Regions from separate parts of the Paenibacillus swuensis genome, predicted to be linked through region 1. Evidence: a T-box and tRNA genes for the amino acid it is inferred to sense, from the RefSeq annotation. Region 1 holds a T-box; the other regions hold tRNA genes.
What was found. A T-box is a leader RNA that pairs with one kind of tRNA and senses whether it is charged. The one in region 1 lies ahead of tyrS (tyrosine--tRNA ligase), so its partner is inferred to be a tRNA-Tyr.
Positions count from the first base shown of each region.

Region 2: it has a tRNA-Tyr gene. The T-box ahead of tyrS (tyrosine--tRNA ligase) is inferred to sense a tRNA for this amino acid. The anticodon was not compared.
Region 3: it has a tRNA-Tyr gene. The T-box ahead of tyrS (tyrosine--tRNA ligase) is inferred to sense a tRNA for this amino acid. The anticodon was not compared.

Region 1 covers NZ_CP011388.1:3,501,114-3,506,382, forward strand. Annotated here, with positions in the region: gene SY83_RS15450 (transglycosylase domain-containing protein) at 1-728, opposite strand, end outside; T-box leader at 868-1,127, shown strand; gene tyrS (tyrosine--tRNA ligase) at 1,203-2,456, shown strand; gene rpsD (30S ribosomal protein S4) at 2,590-3,189, opposite strand; gene SY83_RS15465 (sensor domain-containing diguanylate cyclase) at 3,613-5,269, shown strand, end outside.
Region 2 covers NZ_CP011388.1:131,050-136,318, reverse strand. Annotated here, with positions in the region: rRNA gene SY83_RS00810 (23S ribosomal RNA) at 1-1,956, shown strand, start outside; tRNA gene SY83_RS00805 (tRNA-Asn) at 2,063-2,138, shown strand; tRNA gene SY83_RS00800 (tRNA-Ser) at 2,142-2,231, shown strand; tRNA gene SY83_RS00795 (tRNA-Glu) at 2,372-2,446, shown strand; tRNA gene SY83_RS00790 (tRNA-Val) at 2,537-2,612, shown strand; tRNA gene SY83_RS00785 (tRNA-Met) at 2,634-2,707, shown strand; tRNA gene SY83_RS00780 (tRNA-Asp) at 2,745-2,821, shown strand; tRNA gene SY83_RS00775 (tRNA-Phe) at 2,843-2,918, shown strand; tRNA gene SY83_RS00770 (tRNA-Thr) at 2,973-3,048, shown strand; tRNA gene SY83_RS00765 (tRNA-Tyr) at 3,059-3,144, shown strand; tRNA gene SY83_RS00760 (tRNA-Trp) at 3,148-3,221, shown strand; tRNA gene SY83_RS00755 (tRNA-His) at 3,237-3,312, shown strand; tRNA gene SY83_RS00750 (tRNA-Gln) at 3,354-3,428, shown strand; tRNA gene SY83_RS00745 (tRNA-Gly) at 3,440-3,514, shown strand; tRNA gene SY83_RS00740 (tRNA-Cys) at 3,525-3,598, shown strand; tRNA gene SY83_RS00735 (tRNA-Leu) at 3,607-3,695, shown strand; tRNA gene SY83_RS00730 (tRNA-Arg) at 3,718-3,794, shown strand; tRNA gene SY83_RS00725 (tRNA-Leu) at 3,809-3,887, shown strand; gene SY83_RS00720 (GNAT family N-acetyltransferase) at 4,254-5,269, shown strand, end outside.
Region 3 covers NZ_CP011388.1:68,132-73,400, reverse strand. Annotated here, with positions in the region: rRNA gene SY83_RS00465 (23S ribosomal RNA) at 1-129, shown strand, start outside; rRNA gene rrf (5S ribosomal RNA) at 204-320, shown strand; tRNA gene SY83_RS00455 (tRNA-Ala) at 355-430, shown strand; tRNA gene SY83_RS00450 (tRNA-Asn) at 445-520, shown strand; tRNA gene SY83_RS00445 (tRNA-Ser) at 524-613, shown strand; tRNA gene SY83_RS00440 (tRNA-Glu) at 848-922, shown strand; tRNA gene SY83_RS00435 (tRNA-Val) at 934-1,009, shown strand; tRNA gene SY83_RS00430 (tRNA-Met) at 1,031-1,104, shown strand; tRNA gene SY83_RS00425 (tRNA-Asp) at 1,193-1,269, shown strand; tRNA gene SY83_RS00420 (tRNA-Thr) at 1,300-1,375, shown strand; tRNA gene SY83_RS00415 (tRNA-Tyr) at 1,386-1,471, shown strand; tRNA gene SY83_RS00410 (tRNA-Gln) at 1,482-1,556, shown strand; tRNA gene SY83_RS00405 (tRNA-Lys) at 1,571-1,646, shown strand; tRNA gene SY83_RS00400 (tRNA-Leu) at 1,691-1,771, shown strand; tRNA gene SY83_RS00395 (tRNA-Gly) at 1,848-1,922, shown strand; tRNA gene SY83_RS00390 (tRNA-Arg) at 1,928-2,004, shown strand; tRNA gene SY83_RS00385 (tRNA-Pro) at 2,021-2,097, shown strand; tRNA gene SY83_RS00380 (tRNA-Gly) at 2,105-2,178, shown strand; tRNA gene SY83_RS00375 (tRNA-Arg) at 2,186-2,259, shown strand; gene lipA (lipoyl synthase) at 2,635-3,513, shown strand; gene SY83_RS00365 (YutD family protein) at 3,553-4,503, shown strand; gene SY83_RS00360 (NAD kinase) at 4,655-5,269, opposite strand, start outside.

The DNA of each region.
Region 1 (5,269 bases):
CTTTGCGCCAGATGAAGCTTGCTCAGATCATCAACGTTAAAAATACCTTTGGCGGCTGCTTTAATTCCATACAAGTTGTATCCGCTCGACCCGTTCCCGAAAGGAACTTTGTTGAGATAAGCAACTAGAATATCTTGCTTGCCCATAAACCGTTCCATCCGAAGGGATAGGAGAATCTCTTTCAGCTTCCTGTCTTCGGTCTTGTCCAGACTTAAAAACACCCTGCGTGCCAATTGTTGTGTCAACGTGCTGCCGCCGGTCTGTTCGGCTTCATTAAGCAGCTTCTGCTTTACCGCACGAGTGGTACCTTTAACGCTAATTCCGGGGTGCAAGAAAAAATCCTTATCTTCAATTGAAGTTAACGCATCAATTAAGCGGGGAGGAATGTCCTTCCATTGGACAAGTCGCCGATCTTCCTCCGTGGTTAATTGACCTACAACCGTATCGTCATTGAAGTAAACAAAGCCTGTGATTGCATTTTCCTGCATCTTCGCCATCATTTCTTGTTTACTACGCACAGGATCGTCTTTAACGATGGCCGAAACATAGCCGTAGGCTGCTCCGCCCGCAGCCAAGACGCCGAGCAAGCCGAGGATGAATAACCACTTCATTGTGAGCAGCATCATAAGCCCCGTTGTGCGCCATCGGCTTCTTTTCTTTGGCGGATCGGATGCTTCGTTGCGGGTTTCGCTATCTTGGTGTGAACTGGACTCATTCGTAGGTAACATGGTCTATGGAATCCCCCTCTGTATCAGAAATAGTATATCATAAAGGAAAAAAGTAGCATAGAATCACAATCCTTCCTGATGCTGCATTGGTTGACTTGCAGGTTCAAACTATGTTATTTTTAACAAAACTAAACATCAGACTAAAGCTGTGATGGACTGCAGTAGAACAGTTAACCTCGTTGAAGAGAGCCGGTGGTGGGTGTGAACCGGTACAGGCACTGATTTGAATTACCGTCCGGAGCTGATGGGAGGAACAATGCTTTCATGTCTTTTTTAGTGGACATAGGCAGTCAGTAGTCCCAATCCGGAATTTTCCGTTAACAATAATGAAGCGGAGGCGAGCCTTAGGGCAGCCTCAATTAGGGTGGTACCGCGAGCAGAAGCCTTCTCGTCCCTTTGATGGGATGAAAGGTTTTTTTGTTTTTTTTTGAAATAATATGGATATGTAAATGTACAGGTAACGGAGGAATGGATATGAAGTGGGAACAACTTACAGATGAGCAAAAGCAAGAAGTGGAGCGTCAGTTGAGTATCATTCGGCGAGGTGTTGTGGAGATTGTACCTGAAGATGATCTCAAAACCAACGTCATGAAAGCCGTGGTGACAGGGGAGCCGATGAAAATTAAACTAGGTTTGGACCCGTCAGCTCCTGATATTCATGTCGGACATACGGTTGTGCTTCATAAGCTTCGCCAATTTCAAGAGCTTGGTCATCAAATTCAACTAATTATCGGCGATTTTACAGGGAGAATCGGTGACCCGACTGGAAAGTCCGAAACTCGCAAACAGCTTACCGAAGAAGATGTCATGCGTAATGCCGAAACTTATAAGAAACAGATTTTCAAAATTTTGGATCCGGAATTGACAAAAGTTTATTATAACTCGGAATGGCTCAGCCCGTTGAATTTTGCCGATGTGGTGGGGTTGAGCGCAAAGGTCACAGTCGCCCGGATGATGGAACGCGATGACTTTACGAAGCGGTTTACAACCGGGCAGCCCATTTCCATTCACGAATTCTTCTACCCGTTAATGCAAGGTTATGATTCCGTCGCGTTGAAGAGCGATGTGGAGTTAGGCGGTACGGATCAAAAGTTTAATTTACTGATGGGTCGTACGCTGCAAAAGGAATATGGGGTAGATCCGCAGGCCGCGATTACGCTGCCTCTGCTTGAGGGTTTGGACGGCGTGAATAAAATGAGCAAAAGTTTGGGTAATTACATCGGTATAGATGAAGAACCGAATCAAATTTACGGGAAATCGATGTCCATTCCGGACGAGTTAATGTTGAAGTACTACGAACTCGCGACCGATATTTCGAATGATGAGCTGCTTGCTCTTCGGGAGGGGATGGCGAAGGGCACGGCGCATCCAAGGGATCTCAAGATGAGGTTGGCTTATACCTTCGTTCGGATGTATCAGGGGCAAGAGGCAGCGGAACAGGCTGAGCTGCATTTCAAAACAGTGTTCCAGCAAAGAGCGTTACCTCAGGATATCGAAGCAGTGGAGCTGTCTTCCAAAGAACTTGAGGAAGGAAGCATAAAACTGGTCAAGTTGCTTGTTACCTTAGGACTCCAAGCGTCAAACGGAGAAGCAAAGCGCAGTATTACTCAAGGCGCTGTAAAGATTAACGAAGAGAAGAAGGACGATCCTAATGCGGATATCCTGCCCGCCGAAGGAGATGTCATTCAAGTAGGCAAGCGTAAATTTGTAAAAGTAAAGCTTGTGTAGTATAACCTTATTCACGTATAACCTTCACTAAAGAGCCCTTACAAACCCGTGTTTGTGAGGGCTCTTGTATGTTGCGCAATACAAATAAATAAAGCCTTCCGGAGAAATCCGGAAGGCTTTATCGAAGTTAAGATTAACGGCTGTAGAACTCGACGATTTGTTTCTCGTCAATTTCTTGCGGAAGTTCAGCGCGTTCTGGCAAACGAACGTATTTACCTTCAACTGCAGCTTCATTAAACTCAAGGTAGTTCGGAAGGAAGTTACGGTTAGCAATGGCTTCTTTAACAGAAGAAAGACCTTTGCTTCTTTCGCGAAGGGAAATCATGTCGCCTGTGGAAACCAGGTAAGAAGCGATATCCACTTTCTTGCCGTTAACCAGGATGTGACCGTGGGAAACCAGTTGACGAGCACCCGCGCGGGAGTTCGCGAAACCAAGACGGTAAACCAGGTTGTCCAGGCGGCTTTCCAGCATGATCATGAAGTTCTCGCCGGCGATACCTTGTACTTTTTGAGCTTTCGTGTACAGGTTGCGGAATTGCTTCTCGTTCAAGCCGTACATGTGACGCAGCTTTTGTTTCTCAGCAAGTTGCAGACCGTAGCCGCTAACTTTCTTGCGTTGTCCAGGACCGTGTTGGCCCGGAGGGAAAGGACGCTTTAATTCTTTGCCTGTTCCGCTAAGGGAGATGCCGAGGCGACGGCTTAATTTAAATTTAGGACCTGTATAACGTGACATGTATAGTTGACTCCTTCATCAATGTGTTGTTTTTGATAAATATGGGTTCCCCGTGCCAAGCTTTGTTTGCGCCGCCGATAGGCAGGTCCTGACAAGCATGTTCAGCCGCAGTCTTGTCAGCAACAAAGATTGTGAGGGTAACACATCAGGCGCCCGATACTCTCAACTACAAATTTTATAAGAAAACAAGGTGCTATGTCAAGTTTTAAGCCTAATCTTTTTTATATAAATGATGGGAACCGCCCTAAGACCTAAGACATGATCTTAAAGTACTATATTTTTTTCGTGAATAAGGATAAAAATAGTGCATGTCCCTATGAAAAATAGTATGATAGGAGTATATAGTAATTATTGGATGTTATTCGCGAGTTGCCGTTTCGATTACCGTTTTTCATACATATTGAACGGATATAAGGGGTTTATATGACTGGAAATCTCCGTGATACGCAGTTTGGTCCGCAACAATATACTAACGAATCCATAAGTAACCAGCGAAGTCTTGGACGGGATGCGGAGGTTGGAGTTTCCGCTGTATCGGATCATTCTTCAGAGCAAGCCGATCCGCTTTCGCGTGTCGAGGCGCTGAAGGGTGCTTTTTGGTCATGGACGGACAAGTTTGCTGTTTCGCATTCAGGAGATCAGATTTGGTTTATAACGAATCTCGAAGGTGAAATTCTGTCGGGCAGGTTATTTGGGCAGGGGTTGTTAACGGAACAATTGAATCCTTTGATTGCACAGGGGTTCTCGTGGAGTACACTAGGCAGATCTGCGGTTACGGATTGTTTAAAGACATACAGAACTGCTTCGTTAAATCCGAATGAGCACAGCTCTGACTTGTTGAAGGAATGTGACTCGTTAGCTGTACCTATCTTTAATGAAGACGGTACGCCTGACATTTTGCTCGGTTGGGTTGGGTTCACTACAGATCAATCAGGGCGTTTAAAGGAATTGACTCAAGCTGCTGCAGGAATCAGCATTACTGCGGATTTACAAACGGAGCTCGCCAGAAATCGCATATTGCTTAGAGATAAAGAACGACTAGAGCGGGAAGCTGGGCTTCAAGGGCGACTTCTGCAGATATCCAGGAAGATGCATACCAAGATTGATGTTGACGCCGTGCTGTCGGAATTAATCCTTACAATAGAGAAAGTCTACAATGCTTATATCGATATATTTTTGTCTCAGGATAATGAAAGTCATAACAGTCGCGTGAAACCATTGGTGTTTAATACGGAAATGGATATTTGTACCCGTGCATTCATGGAAGGCCAATTAATACACGAAGCCGGCATAGATAACCCTTCTCAAGAAATTGTGGCCGCTCCATTAATAGGTAAACAAGGTATATATGGCGTACTACAGCTGCAAGCTTCTCCTGTCCGGTTTGAACGAAGTGATCTTGAATTTATTTCTTCGCTTGCAACAACCGCGGGAAATGCGTTTGAGAACGCCAGACTATATGAGCAATCCAACTTGCTGATCAGCGAGCTGCGACTAATTAATGAAATCACAAAGCGCCTGAATCAAAGTCTTAAACTGAACGATATTTTTGATTTCGCTACGAAGGAATTAATAGAGATTTTCGCTGCGGAATACTGCTGTATACTGCAGTTGGACAAAGAGTCGGATCAATTAATCGTACAGGCAAGCAATTTGCCTTCCATTACGAACACTTTTTTTTCAAGAGATTATGGTTATTCCGGTGCAATCTTCGCGACACAGGAGCCTGTTATCGTATCTGATTATTACAATTTGCCCGAACAGATTACCTCGCATTTAATGAAGTCAACTTCTTCCCGTTCATTGATCGGTTCACCAATCATTGTTAACTCGGAAGTAATCGGCACCATTTTGGTTACTCACAGACTGCCGAACTTTTTCTCTTACGAGAATTACAAGCTGCTTCAAGTGCTTTCCGGTCATATCGGGTTAGCTATGACGAACGCTTCACTTCATGCTGAAGTACGCCGGCGCGTCATTACGGACAGCCTGACAGGTTTGTATGTCCGACACTATCTGGATGAACAAGTGAACCTGCAACAGAAACAGGACTTTTGCGGCTCATTAATTCTGGTGGATA
Region 2 (5,269 bases), 1.6 Mb from region 1:
ATAGACTTATAGCCAGGAGTCAGACGGTGAGTGCTAAGATCCATCGTCAAGAGGGAAACAGCCCAGACCATCAGCTAAGGTCCCCAAGTGTGTGTTAAGTGGGAAAGGATGTGGAGTTGCACAGACAACCAGGATGTTGGCTTAGAAGCAGCCACCATTTAAAGAGTGCGTAATAGCTCACTGGTCGAGTGACTCTGCGCCGAAAATGTAACGGGGCTAAACACGCCACCGAAGCTATGGATTGATCGTAAGATCAGTGGTAGGGGAGCGTTGTATGTGGGTTGAAGGTGTACCGTAAGGAGCGCTGGACAGCATACAAGTGAGAATGCCGGTATAAGTAACGAAAAGACAAGTGAGAATCTTGTCCGCCGAAAGCCTAAGGATTCCTGAGGAAGGCTCGTCCGCTCAGGGTTAGTCGGGACCTAAGGCGAGGCCGAAAGGCGTAGTCGAAGGACAACAGGTTGATATTCCTGTACCACCGTAAGCCGTTATGAGCAATGGGGTGACGCAGAAGGGGAACGTTGCAGGCTGATGGAATAGCCTGTCCAAGCAGTGAGGCTGATGTGTAGGTAAATCCGCACATCGTAAGGCTGGGCTGTGATGGGGAGCGAAATATAAGTAGCGAAGAACATGTACTCTGGCTGCCGAGAAAAGCCTCTAGCCAGGTGATGGTGCCCGTACCGCAAACCGACACAGGTAGGCGAGAAGAGTATTCTAAGGCGCGCGGAAGAACTCTCGTTAAGGAACTCGGCAAAATGACCCCGTAACTTCGGGAGAAGGGGTGCCTCGGTAGGGTGAATAGCCCGAGGGGGCCGCAGTGAAAAGGCCCAAGCGACTGTTTAGCAAAAACACAGGTCTGTGCGAAGCCGTAAGGCGAAGTATACGGGCTGACGCCTGCCCGGTGCTGGAAGGTTAAGGGGAGCGGTTAGGAGCAATCCGAAGCTGTGAACCGAAGCCCCAGTAAACGGCGGCCGTAACTATAACGGTCCTAAGGTAGCGAAATTCCTTGTCAGGTAAATTCTGACCCGCACGAATGGCGTAACGACTTGGGCGCTGTCTCAACGAGAGATCCGGTGAAATTTTAATACCTGTGAAGATGCAGGTTACCCGCGACAAGACGGAAAGACCCCATGGAGCTTTACTGCAGCTTGATATTGGACTTTGGTACGATCTGTACAGGATAGGTGGGAGCCTGAGAAGGCGGAGCGCAAGCTTCGCCGGAGGCGCCGTTGGGATACCACCCTGATCGTATCGGAGTTCTAACCTGCGCCCGTGAAACCGGGTGAGGGACAGTGTCAGGTGGGCAGTTTGACTGGGGCGGTCGCCTCCTAAAGAGTAACGGAGGCGCCCCAAGGTTCCCTCAGAATGGTTGGAAATCATTCGAAGAGTGCAAAGGCATAAGGGAGCTTGACTGCGAGACATACAGGTCGAGCAGGGACGAAAGTCGGGCTTAGTGATCCGGTGGTACCGCATGGAAGGGCCATCGCTCAACGGATAAAAGCTACCCTGGGGATAACAGGCTTATCTCCCCCAAGAGTCCACATCGACGGGGAGGTTTGGCACCTCGATGTCGGCTCATCGCATCCTGGGGCTGAAGTAGGTCCCAAGGGTTGGGCTGTTCGCCCATTAAAGCGGTACGCGAGCTGGGTTCAGAACGTCGTGAGACAGTTCGGTCCCTATCTGTCGTGGGCGCAGGAAATTTGAGAGGAGCTGTCCTTAGTACGAGAGGACCGGGATGGACGTACCGCTGGTGTACCAGTTGTCTCGCCAGAGGCATCGCTGGGTAGCTATGTACGGACGGGATAAGCGCTGAAAGCATCTAAGCGCGAAGCCCCCCTCAAGATGAGATTTCCCAATCAGTAAGACCCCTTGAAGACGACGAGGTTGATAGGTTCGGGGTGGAAGTGCAGCAATGCATGGAGCTGACGAATACTAATCGGTCGAGGGCTTATCCAATTACCTGAATTAACAGGTTAACGCGTTGAGCATGCTTACGAAGCTAGCTTTGCAAGCAAAGCTCTCATTCATTCACATTCAGTTTTCAGGGTGCAAACCTTGATATTCCCTGATAGCTCAGTTGGTAGAGCACTCGACTGTTAATCGAGTTGTCACAGGTTCGAGTCCTGTTCGGGGAGCCATTTGGAGAGGTGTCCGAGTTTGGTCGAAGGAGCACGATTGGAAATCGTGTAGGCGCCACAAGCGTCTCAAGGGTTCGAATCCCTTTCTCTCCGTAGCTTTACCTCATATGTATGGGATTCGAGACCCGCGGGGTTCGGTGAAGCATAAGCTTCGTAAGGACCACATCGCATTCTCGAAACGTAGTGGAGAGCATCCCTTTCTCTCCGTAGCTTTACCTCATATGCTGTAGTACGGCCCGTTGGTCAAGGGGTTAAGACACCTCCCTTTCACGGAGGTAACAGGGGTTCGAATCCCCTACGGGTCACCATTCTTTCTACAGTTTAACTTTTCTGTAAGAAATTATGACTTGTACTTAGTGTAAAGTATATGTTAAGATACTACTTGTCCTTGTTTTTATGGAGGCTTAGCTCAGCTGGGAGAGCATCTGCCTTACAAGCAGAGGGTCGGGGGTTCGATCCCCTCAGCCTCCACCATATATACCTTATATTTAATGACGCGGGGTGGAGCAGCTCGGTAGCTCGTCGGGCTCATAACCCGAAGGCCGCAGGTTCAAATCCTGCCCCCGCAATAGTCTCTATTTATGAGATGAACATGCAACATAGTGTGGAGCCGTGGTGTAGAGGCCTAACATGCCTGCCTGTCACGCAGGAGACCGCGGGTTCGAATCCCGTCGGCTCCGCCATTTAATCTTTATTACTTGTAAGGCTCGGTAGCTCAGTCGGTAGAGCAGAGGACTGAAAATCCTCGTGTCGGCGGTTCGATTCCGTCCCGAGCCACCACTTACAATCTAGCGGTTCGGTTAAATTTAGAATCACTCGGATACAATATCATATGCCGTTGTAGCTCAACTGGTAGAGCAACTGACTTGTAATCAGTAGGTTGGGGGTTCAAGTCCTCTCGACGGCACCAGCTTTAACTTGGAGGATTAGTGAAGTGGCTAAACACGGCAGACTGTAAATCTGCTCTCTGACGAGTTCGGTGGTTCGAATCCATCATCCTCCACCATATAGGGGCATAGTTTAAAGGTAGAACAAAGGTCTCCAAAACCTTTGGTGTGGGTTCGATTCCTGCTGCCCCTGCCAACTTAAACTTATGTGGCGGTCGTGGCGAAGGGGTTAACGCACCAGTCTGTGGCTCTGGCATTCGTGGGTTCAAGTCCCATCGATCGCCCCATAATATCTTTACCTAACTTTTAAATTAAACAGCAAGTTTGTTGGGGATTAGCCAAGCGGTAAGGCAACGGACTTTGACTCCGTCATTCCAAGGTTCGAATCCTTGATCCCCAGCCATTATATTACTTGCGGAAGTGGCTCAGCGGTAGAGCATCGCCTTGCCAAGGCGAGGGTCGCGGGTTCGATTCCCGTCTTCCGCTCCATCTAATTCATGGCGCCATAGCCAAGTGGTAAGGCAGAGCTCTGCAAAAGCTTTACCCCCAGTTCGAGTCTGGGTGGCGCCTCCACAACACTCGCCGGAGTGGCGGAATCGGCAGACGCACAGGACTTAAAATCCTGCGGTGGGTGACCACCGTACCAGTTCAAGTCTGGTCTTCGGCACCATTATTACCAAGCAGCAACATTTGCGCCCTTAGCTCAGCTGGATAGAGCGTTTGACTACGAATCAAAAGGCCAGGAGTTCGAATCTCTTAGGGCGCGCCATCTTTACATGATTAGCCGGTGTGGCGGAATGGCAGACGCGCGCGACTCAAAATCGTGAGGGAAACCGTGGGGGTTCGAGTCCCTTCACCGGCACTACTAGTAAGATGAAAGAAACCATCAGAACGTTCTGATGGTTTTTTTGTGCCTATGTACATATATGACAAAAGGCACCTATCCATCCGGAAGGTGCGGTGAGAACTTATAGTTTTTCCAACAGATGCGCCACTAATCCGAGCCCAACGCCTACAATGTAGGCCATCTCAAATTGCCATTTGAACCTTTTCTGCACCATCGAGGTCCCGCCCTCCTAAAAATAAGTGAGTTAGATGTAATGGCAGTATATTCACTAGAGCAATCAAGCGTGAGGGTTTCTGGATAAAATGGGCTTAATCAAGCTTTCTGTTGAAAATGCAGAGGGCTGTGTCATAATGAAACCAACATCCTAAAGGAGGCAGCATTATGCACATACGTCCATTAACCGCTGATGAGTTTGAGCTGAGCTTGGAACTTTCCGAATTCGCCTTTCAGTTTGAGATGACTAAAGCTGAGCGTGAAGAGAGGAAGGCGTATTTTGAACCGGAACGAATCTGGGGCTGTTTTGAGGACGACAAGCTCCTCGCGAAACTCGTATTGCTCCCTCTGGAAACATACATCCAGCAAACGCCTGTTGCTATGGGAGGCATAGCGGGTGTAGCGACATGGCCCGAATATCGCCGTCAGGGGCTGGTAACCCAATTGTTGCAACACGCTCTTTTACTGATGCGAGAAAATGGTCAGACGTTATCCTTTCTTCACCCGTTCGAATTTCCGTTTTATCGTAAATATGGTTGGGAAACTTATATTGAGTATAAGAAATACATAGTAGATGCGGCTAAACTTCCCGTGCGCACAGCATACCCAGGTACGATTACAAGAATTAAACCTGACGCGTCCCGGATAAATCCTGTGTACGAAGCATTCGCTAAACGATATAACGGCACTCTGGTGCGTTCAGATTCATGGTGGGAGCGATCCGTATTTGAGCGAAAGGGTGGTCAATTCGCGGTGTACCAGAATGCGGAGGGGCAAGACCGGGGATATATACTATACAAGGTGAAGGACAAAGAGATGGTTATTCATGAAATGGTCTGTCTTGATCTGGAATCGGAAGATGCATTATGGTCTTTCGTAGGTAATCATGATTCGATGATCGAGAAGGTGAAGTTGACAGCCCCTGCGGATGACAGATTACCATTCAAGCTGAGGAATCCGCGTATAACGCAGGAAACTGTACCGTATTTTATGGGGAGAATTGTAGATTTCACAGGCTTTCTAGGCCAGTATACATTTGCTCCGACCTCAGATCTGAATGCCAAGGAGATCATAGTGCTGGCTATTGAGGATCCGTTTGCACCATGGAATCAAGGCACGTTTGCTATCGATATATCAAGTGAAGGTAAACCGGAAATAGCTTCTACAGACGAAAGGCCGCAGCT
Region 3 (5,269 bases), 1.6 Mb from region 1:
AAGCCCCCCTCAAGATGAGATTTCCCAATTTAGTAAGACCCCTTGAAGACGACGAGGTTGATAGGTTCGGGGTGGAAGTGCAGCAATGCATGGAGCTGACGAATACTAATCGGTCGAGGGCTTATCCAATGACCTGAATTAACAGGTTAACGCGTAGTTTACATTCATTCACATTCAGTTTTGAAGGATCAAACCTTCAACAGTTTGGTAACAATGGCGAAGGGGAACCACGCGTACCCATCTCGAACACGACCGTTAAGCCCTTCAGCGCCGATGGTACTTGGACCGCAGGGTCCTGGAAGAGTAGGACGTTGCCAAGCAGCCCCCACTTTGGAGTAAAGTGGGTTTTTTCATGGGGCCATAGCTCAGCTGGGAGAGCGCCTGCCTTGCAAGCAGGAGGTCAGCGGTTCGATCCCGCTTGGCTCCACCAGAATGTAACACTATTCCCTGATAGCTCAGTTGGTAGAGCACTCGACTGTTAATCGAGTTGTCACAGGTTCGAGTCCTGTTCGGGGAGCCATCTGGAGAGGTGTCCGAGTTTGGTCGAAGGAGCACGATTGGAAATCGTGTAGGCGCCACAAGCGTCTCAAGGGTTCGAATCCCTTTCTCTCCGTAGCTTTACCTCATATGCATGGGATTCGAGACCCGAGGGGTTCGGTGAAGCATAAGCTTCGTAAGGATTACTTCGCATTCTCGAAACGTAGTGGAGAGCATCCCTTTCTCTCCGTAGCTTTACCTCATATGCATGGGATTCGAGACCCGAGGGGTTCGGTGAAGCATAAGCTTCGTAAGGATTACTTCGCATTCTCGAAACGTAGTGGAGAGCATCCCTTTCTCTCCGTAGTAAGGCCCGTTGGTCAAGGGGTTAAGACACCTCCCTTTCACGGAGGTAACAGGGGTTCGAATCCCCTACGGGTCACCATCACATATTTCGGAGGCTTAGCTCAGCTGGGAGAGCATCTGCCTTACAAGCAGAGGGTCGGGGGTTCGATCCCCTCAGCCTCCACCATATATACTTTATATTTAATGACGCGGGGTGGAGCAGCTCGGTAGCTCGTCGGGCTCATAACCCGAAGGCCGCAGGTTCAAATCCTGCCCCCGCAATTCAACCCCGCAAAGTGAAGATAAGCTCTGTAGCTTATTCTGATTACTTTGCGGGGACCCCAATCAGGGGATGAAGACTTTTCAGTGTGGAGCCGTGGTGTAGAGGCCTAACATGCCTGCCTGTCACGCAGGAGACCGCGGGTTCGAATCCCGTCGGCTCCGCCATTTTTTTTGCCCAAAATTAAATTGTACCTTGCCGTTGTAGCTCAACTGGTAGAGCAACTGACTTGTAATCAGTAGGTTGGGGGTTCAAGTCCTCTCGACGGCACCAGCTTTAACTTGGAGGATTAGTGAAGTGGCTAAACACGGCAGACTGTAAATCTGCTCTCTGACGAGTTCGGTGGTTCGAATCCATCATCCTCCACCATTTTCTATGATGGGGATTAGCCAAGCGGTAAGGCAACGGACTTTGACTCCGTCATTCCAAGGTTCGAATCCTTGATCCCCAGCCATTTCTCTCTTATGAGAGCCATTAGCTCAGCTGGTAGAGCACCTGACTTTTAATCAGGGTGTCGTAGGTTCGAATCCTACATGGCTCACCATTTACCTTTAACCAGGTAAACCTATAACTTGCCTGTATTACTATGCGCGTGTGGCGGAATTGGCAGACGCACTAGACTTAGGATCTAGCGCCTATGGCGTGGGGGTTCAAGTCCCTCCACGCGCATAAAAGCTTCCCGGGTAATATGAAGATATGCTCTGTAGCATATGCTTGTTATTTCCTGGCAAGTCCCTTTTTTCTTGCGGAAGTGGCTCAGCGGTAGAGCATCGCCTTGCCAAGGCGAGGGTCGCGGGTTCGATTCCCGTCTTCCGCTCCATATATGCGCCCTTAGCTCAGCTGGATAGAGCGTTTGACTACGAATCAAAAGGCCAGGAGTTCGAATCTCTTAGGGCGCGCCATTTATATTTATACTCTCGGGATGTAGCTCAGCTTGGTAGAGCACCTGGTTTGGGACCAGGGGGTCGCATGTTCAAATCGTGTCATCCCGACCATTTCAATGCGGGTGTAGTTCAATGGTAGAACTTTAGCCTTCCAAGCTAATAGCGTGGGTTCGATTCCCATCACCCGCTCCATACATATGTCCCAGTAGCTCAGCCGGATAGAGCATACGCCTTCTAAGCGTACGGTCGGGGGTTCGAATCCCTCCTGGGACGTAAAAATGATTAGACGCAGAAATGCGTCTTTTTTTATGTCCACGTAGATACGAATTCCCGACAAGGGGGACGTCTTAGCGCATTCGGCAAGAGCACAGCCCGGCCGCAGCGGAGTCGCGAGCACCATAGGACGGGATTACCGTCCTGATGCAGCATCGCATCCCTCCTAGGACGGCATTACGCTTCTACGATAATATCCGTGTGACCAGTCCATAAACGACCTTTGCACCTTTAGGGATATGAATATGTTCTTTGTCGCATCAAATGTGAGAGTCCATCGTGGAATGATTGACGATTCGTGATATAATACTATTGATATGGACGAACATTCAGACAATGAATATACATCTCTGAGATAGAAAGTAGGCGTTGCCCATGGCAGTGGACTCTAAAGCCAAGAAACCGGAATGGCTGAAAATTAAATTAACGACTGGTGATAACTATAAAGAAATTAAAGAAATGATGCGCTCGAAGACGTTGCACACCGTTTGCGAAGAAGCAAAGTGTCCGAATATTTATGAATGCTGGGCGAACCGTACCGCAACGTTTATGATTTTGGGGGATATTTGTACGCGCGCCTGCCGTTTCTGCGCCGTGAAAACTGGACTCCCCACAGAACTTGACTTACAAGAGCCGGAGCGTGTAGCGGAAGCAGCGGCGCAGATGAATTTACAGCACGCGGTTATTACTTCTGTAGCAAGAGACGATTTGAAAGACGGCGGGGCTTCTATATTCGCCGCTACGGTGAAAGCAGTGCGTGAACGCTTGCCGCTGTGCAGTGTCGAGGTGTTGATTCCGGATTTCATGGGTGAGGAATCTTCCCTGAGAATCGTAATGGACGCTAAACCCGATATCCTCAACCATAACATTGAAACAGTGGAACGCATGTCCAACCGAGTTCGCGCTAAAGCCAAATATAAACGTTCCCTTCAACTGCTTCAACGTGCCAAAGCTATGAATCCCAATATTCCTACTAAGTCCAGTATCATGCTGGGTGTCGGCGAGGAATGGAACGAAATTATTCAAGCAATGGAAGACTTAAGGGCCGTAGACTGCAACATCATGACAATCGGCCAATATTTGCAACCGACCAAGCAACATCTGGATGTTGTGAGATTCTATCCACCTGAAGAATTTGCCGTGCTGAAAGAAGAAGGTATGAAACGCGGGTTCAGCCATGTGGAATCAGGACCCTTTGTCCGCAGCTCCTATCACGCGCATGAGCAAGTGCAGTCCGCGCAACAACACCAATAATATAAAGCAATGTAACGCGGATAAAGGGGGAAACAGGCTTTGATTCAGTTGACCGAGAAAACGTACGAAATCATACAAGAGTATAAGAACGGTTGGAATGCCGAAGCATTCCGTGAACGATACAGCGAGGTTCTTGAACGTTATGATTACATTATGGGAGACTGGGGCTACAGCCAGCTTCGGTTAAGAGGCTTCTTCCGTGAAGAAAATCCCAAGGCAACCCGCGAAAGCTCGGTAGCGTGTCTTCAGGATTACCTTAATGAGTATTGTAATTTTGGGTGCGCGTATTTTGTATTGGAGAAAATTACGGAATCGAACTTTGCTGCCGGCGATAAAGCGAAATGGATTGTTGTGGATGAAAGCAAACCGGCAGAACGGCATACACCGAAGGCGCCGGAACCGAAAGGGGAAGCACAGCAGGATTCCGTTTCCGAAGGCAAAGGAGCACAAGACGGAAAGTCGCCCCGATCGGAAGGCAGATCGCAGGATAACCGGAGAAATCAAGGGCGTTATCAAGATCGCAATGCCGGAGGCCGTGCCTCAGCCACAGATGGCAAACCGGATAAACGAAGAGGCGAGTTGAAGCCTGACCGCAAGCAACACCAGGATCGTCCTCAGGAAGGCCGTCCTCAGGGTTTCAAAGGCCAGGGAGGCAAATCCAAGGGACAAGGCGGGAATCAAGCCTCAGGACCCAAGGTAAGCGTATCAGGAGGTGTTCAGACTGCACATGTGAGTGCAGCAGGTAACCAACGGACACCAGGTTCCTCCAACGGAGGAAACAGCGCAGCGTCCCAACCCCGCAGAGATGGTTCTTCGGGCAAGGGACGAGGTCATGCGAATGCCGGCGGCGGAAATCCCAATGCCAAATCAGCGAATACGGGAAACGGAAACGCCGGCCAAGGAAATATCCGAAACCTCCCTCAGCAGAACCATCAATCACCGATTAACACCAAGGGACCGGTCAACTCAGGTTCCGGAGAAAACCAATAAAAGACCGTTCGCCCCATAGAAACAAACCCGGCCAGATCTGAGCAATTGCTTAGATCTGGCCGGTTTTTTATGTTTATCACATGGGAAAGTAGTATTTTTCAGTCCACGTATACTGAATCGCACATCCTGAGAGGCCTCGATACAGATTATTCTATTCCATCGGTTCGTTACCGATAAACGCAGCACGGACGCGATTCCAGAACGGAAACGGACGATATCGGGCGAAGCTGACTTTTAATTCAGAAACTTGACTTCGAATAGACAGAATATCGTCCCGCTGAATGTTCATGTGATCCACAGACAGCTGCAGCTTCTGATCTTCACGGGGGAAAATATCACAAATATGATGCTTGGGTAATATCATGGAAGAGCCCAGTGTACGGTATACCCGATTGTTAATCGAGGCGATTTCCGCAATTTGCAGAGCTTCAATCGAAGGATGCAGCAAGGCGCCTTGCAAGCTCTTGTTGTAAGCCGTACTTCCCGAGGGAGTGGAGATACATATGCCGTCCCCTCGGAACATTTCGAAATCCTCTAAATTCACATTAATTTTGGCCACTAGGGTTTTTCCGTCATCTCCCCGAATTGTGAATTCATTGAGAGCGTAAAAAACCTCTTTGCCCGCTTTCTTCGTAACTATCTCGATCTCGGCAATAGGATATTTAACAATCTTCATCTCCACATCGGGCGTTGTCATACGCTTCACCAATTCAGCAATCTCAGTGGCTTTCCAGTCAGCGTAAAAACCCAAGTGACCCGTGTGGAC